One region of the Zoogloea oryzae genome, then DNA from elsewhere that is predicted to be linked to it. Evidence: riboswitches for the same ligand, from Rfam matches in the RefSeq annotation. Region 1 holds a riboswitch; the other holds the start of a gene.
The links. Region 1 has a riboswitch for cobalamin ahead of QQK25_RS21845 (TonB-dependent receptor domain-containing protein). Riboswitches for the same ligand answer to the same signal wherever they lie in the genome.
Positions count from the first base shown of each region.

Region 2: another riboswitch for cobalamin. It lies ahead of QQK25_RS19415 (energy-coupling factor ABC transporter permease); the one in region 1 lies ahead of QQK25_RS21845 (TonB-dependent receptor domain-containing protein).

Region 1 is NZ_BSPX01000126.1:841-3,036, reverse strand. It holds gene QQK25_RS21850 (TonB-dependent receptor) at 1-461, shown strand, start outside; cobalamin riboswitch at 524-767, shown strand; gene QQK25_RS21845 (TonB-dependent receptor domain-containing protein) at 896-2,196, shown strand, end outside.
Region 2 is NZ_BSPX01000081.1:13,682-15,877, reverse strand. It holds gene cobM (precorrin-4 C(11)-methyltransferase) at 1-615, opposite strand, end outside; gene QQK25_RS19415 (energy-coupling factor ABC transporter permease) at 619-1,257, opposite strand; cobalamin riboswitch at 1,473-1,690, opposite strand; gene QQK25_RS19410 (sensor histidine kinase) at 1,739-2,196, opposite strand, start outside.

The DNA of each region.
Region 1 (2,196 bases):
ACTTCGACCGCACCCGCCGCGAAGGCCTCGAACTCGAAGCCCGCTGGCGCGCCCTGCGTAACCTCGAGCTCAACGCCGGCCTCATCACCCAGAACGCCAAGTTCGTGGATGGCCCCTACAGCGGCAACACCGTCACCCTCGTGCCCAACCTCAAGTACCGGGTCGGCGCGGTGTTCGACGCCGCCACCGCCGGCCGCTACGGCGCCACCTGGACCCACGTGGGCAAGCGCCGCTTCGGGGGCGACTTCGACAACACCAAGGAGATGCTCGACGGCTACGGCATCCTCGATCTGCACGCCGACTGGAAGGTGCGTGACGTGACGCTGCAGCTGCGCCTCGCCAACGCCACCAACCAGAAGTACGCGCCCTACGCCCTGTACTCGTCCTTCGCCGGCGACTACTACTTCTACCCGGCGGAAGGCCGCACCCTGTTCGGCTCGGTGCGCTACGACTTCCGCTGAGTCGCGGGGCTTCATCACAGCTTCAAACCAGCAGGAACCTTCGGCCAGCGGCACCGCTGCCGGCCGATCGACGTGACCAAGGTGCTCCCGGGCCAGCAGGCCCGGGGGTTAAACGGGAAACAGGTGAGCGCGCTTTCATCGAAAGCCGCAAGGCCTGTGCTGCCCCCGCAACGGTAAGCAGGAACACGACGCGTCACTGCGCCACTGGGCCCTTCGGCCTGGGAAGGCGATGCGCCGCGGCGGTGCCGGATTCAACGGCCCCGCCCCACTGCGAGCCCGGATACCGGCCTCGGTTGCCTCAAGCGGAAGTGCCACGGGGTGGTGGCAGGCGCACGCCGGACGGTTTTCGACCGTCCCGGGCCAGCCTCTCCCCGGGTGCTTCCACCAGCAAACCACCGGGTTGGCGGGGACGCCGCCCGGTTCGGGAGACCTCCATGACCTTCATCCGCCCCACCCTTGCCGCCCTCGCCGTGGCCACTGCCTTCCCCGCCATCGGCCTTGCCGCCGACGCCGAACAACCCGTGGTGGTCGTCACCGCGTCCCGCCAGGCCCAGCGCGCCGACGAGGCCATCGCCGACGTCACCGTGATCGACCGCGCCCAGATCGAGCAATCCGGCGCCAGCTTCGGCCTGCCCGAACTCCTCGCCCGCCAGCCCGGCATCCAGATGGCCACCAACGGCGGCCCGGGCAAGAGCACCTCCATCTTCATGCGCGGCGGCAACGGCAACCACACCATCCTGCTCATCGACGGCATGCGCATCGGCTCCGCCACCACCGGCACCGCCAGCTGGCAGGACATCCCCCTGTCGCAGATCGAGCGCATCGAGATCGTCCGCGGCCCGGCCTCGGCCCTTTACGGCGCCGACGCCATGAGCGGCGTCGTCCAGATCTTCACCCGCAAGGGCCAGGGCGCCCCGCGCATCGACGCCTTTGCCGGCGCCGGCAGCTACGGCGCGCGGGAAGTCTCCGCCGGCGTCACTGGCGGCACTGAGCGCCTTAGCTACGCCCTGCGCGGCGGCTACACCGAGACCGAAGGCACCAGCGCCAAGATGCGCAAGGCCACCGGCTACAACCCCGACCACGATCCGTATCGCAACACCAGCATGTCGGGCAACCTGGGCTACCGCCTCGCCGACGGCCACGAGCTGGGCGCCACCTTCCTCGCCACCGAAGGCCGCAACTTCTACGACGGCGAAGCCAGCTTCAACAACTACAACAACTCCGCCCAGCGCGTCTGGAGCCTCCACAGCCGCAACCGTCTGACCGCCGGCTGGACGAGCACCCTGCGCTTCGGCCAGTCGGTGGATAGCTACGAAGGCTTCATGCTCAGCAAGCCCGCCGGCTCCACCATCCGCACCACCCAGGACCAGCTCGCCTGGCAGCACGACATCCGCCTGCCCGTCGGCACCCTGATGGCCGCCTACGAAAACCTCCATCAAAAGGCGCTCAGCGAAGGCGCCTTCGACGGCGGGCGCACCGTCAACTCGGCGCTCCTAGGCTGGACCGCCGGTTTCGGCGCCCACACCGTGCAACTCAACGCCCGTCACGACGAGAACAGCCAGTACGGCGGCAAGACCACCGGCTACGCCGGCTACGGCTACCAGATCGCCAACGGCCTGCGCTTCACCGGCAGCATCGGCTCGGCCTTCCGGGCGCCCACCTTCAACGAGCTGTACTACCCCGGCTTCGGCAACGCCAACCTCAAGCCCGAAAACGCCTACAACAAGGAGATCGG
Region 2 (2,196 bases), on a different contig from region 1:
GCGGACGATCTTCTCGTCGCCGGGCCAGCTGGCCTTCTGGACGACCAGGATCGGCGCGTCCTCGGCCCAGCCGGCGGCGCGCAGGGCGCGCTGGACTTCGTGCAGCAGGGTGATCGACAGGAAGATGCACAGGGTGCTGCGGTGGGCGGCGAGGGCTTCGAGCTCCTCGCCCGGCGGCATGGGCGTGCGCCCGGCCACGCGGGTGAGGATCACCGTCTGGGTGACTTCCGGCAGGGTCAGGGTTTCGCCGGCGGCGGCGGCCGAGGCGAAGGCCGACGACACGCCGGGCACCACCGCCCACTCGACGCCGGCGGCGGTGAGCGGGCGGGTCATCTCGACCAGCGCGCCGTACAGGCCGGGGTCGCCGGTCTGCAGGCGCACCACGCAGGCGTGGCGGGCGCTCTGGTCGAGCAGCCAGGCGGTCATCTCCTCGAGGGTCATGTCCTTCGAGTCGCGGATCGCGCAGCCGGGCGGCGCGAACAGAGTGGCCGCCTGATCCACCAGCGAGCCGGCGTAGAGGATCGCGCCGGCGCTTTCGAGCAGGCGCCGCCCCTTGACGGTGAGGAGTTCAGGATCGCCGGGGCCGGCGCCCACGAACCAGACCTTGCCGGTCATGGCTCAGACCGCCTGGGGCTGGAAGCACAGCCGCACCACCGCGCTGTGCTGGCGGCGGGCGATGGCATGCACCGTCAGCAGCGTGAGGATCGGCTCGACGGCCACGATGGCGGCGTAGGAGGAGGCGAAGGAAAGCCAGGCGGAGAGCGGCGTCGCCACCTCGCCGATGGCCAGCCAGAAGCCGACCATCAGGGTGACGCCGCCGTAGAAGGCCGCGTCGAGCTTGAGGATGCTGCGCAGCGTGGGCTGGGCGTCGGCGGCGCGCAGGCGCTGGCCGAGGGTGGCATGCACCAGCACCAGCGGCAGGGCCAGCGAGAGGGTATTGACGCCCAGGTGGAGCAGGTCGGCCGGCGCGAAGAGCAGCCCCTGGGCCAGCAGGCCGAGGGCGAAGCCGAACAGCGTCGGCACGAAGCCCAGCGCCAGGTAGAGCGGCATGGCGCCCAGGAAGTGCAGCTCGGATGGCCCCACCGGCAGGTGGAAGGCCTGCATGAACAGGGTGAAGGCGACCGCCGCGATCAGGCTGCGGACGATCAGCTGCGGTGCTTTGAGGAGGTGGACCGACTGGCTGCCCAGCAGGGCGACGGCGGCGGCGTTGGCGGCGAGGATCTTGGCACTGGCGACGTACCCCGGTTCGATGTGCATCTTGCTTCCCTTCGTGACGATTGGACGAAGTGCGGCAAGGCATCGGGGGGCGCGCAGAAGCAGCGAAAGACGAAAAGACGGACCGGTGGCCGGCGGGCCGGGCAGGCAAAGACCAGTGGCGGACGTGGTTCCGGAAAGGCGGATGGAACGGGAACGGACGGACAGTGATCGGGCAAGCCCATCGGTCGGCTCTGCCCACACCCCGGGGCCAATACCACACCAAAACGTCACAGGCCGGTCTTCTGGCTCGCCTTCATCCTCTTCTGCCGACCTTCCCGTGCGCGAGCACAGTGGCGTTGAGCAGATTCGTCAGGCTTACAGCAGCGGGGGCTGCGCCGGAATGGCCAGGGAGCGCGTGCTCCCGACGTCACCGGACTTCCCGTTTCACCTTGCCTGCAGACGCAGGCTCGGCACCCGTAACGGTGCGGAGTCTAACCGCATGTGCTGCGGGGCGGCAAGCGTTTGCGGTATGCGGGGTGGTTCAGCCCTTGGCCGGCCCGATCCACCGGGCGGCGAAGCCGGGGGCGCTGGGGGCGTCGCTGTAGCGGGCTTCGCTGCGCAGGCGGACGGTGAAGCAGGCGCCTTCGCCGGGGTGGCTGGTGACACCGATGCTGCCGCCGTAGCGCTCGATGATGGCGTAGCTGATCGACAGCCCGAGGCCGGTGCCCGAGCCTTTCTTGGTGGTGAAGAAGGGGTCGAAGATGCGCGACAGATCCTCGGCGGCGATGCCCTGGCCGGTGTCGCACACCTGGATGTCGGCGCCGACGGGCTGGCCGTCCTCGATCCAGTCGCGGCTGCTGAGGGTGAGTCGGCCGCCTTCGGGCATGGCCTGGATGGCGTTGACGATGAGGTTGATGAGCACCTGCTGGAGCTCGCTGGTGTTCACCTCGACGCGGCAGGTGGCGGCGTTGTCCACGCGCACTTCGATCTGCCGGCGCT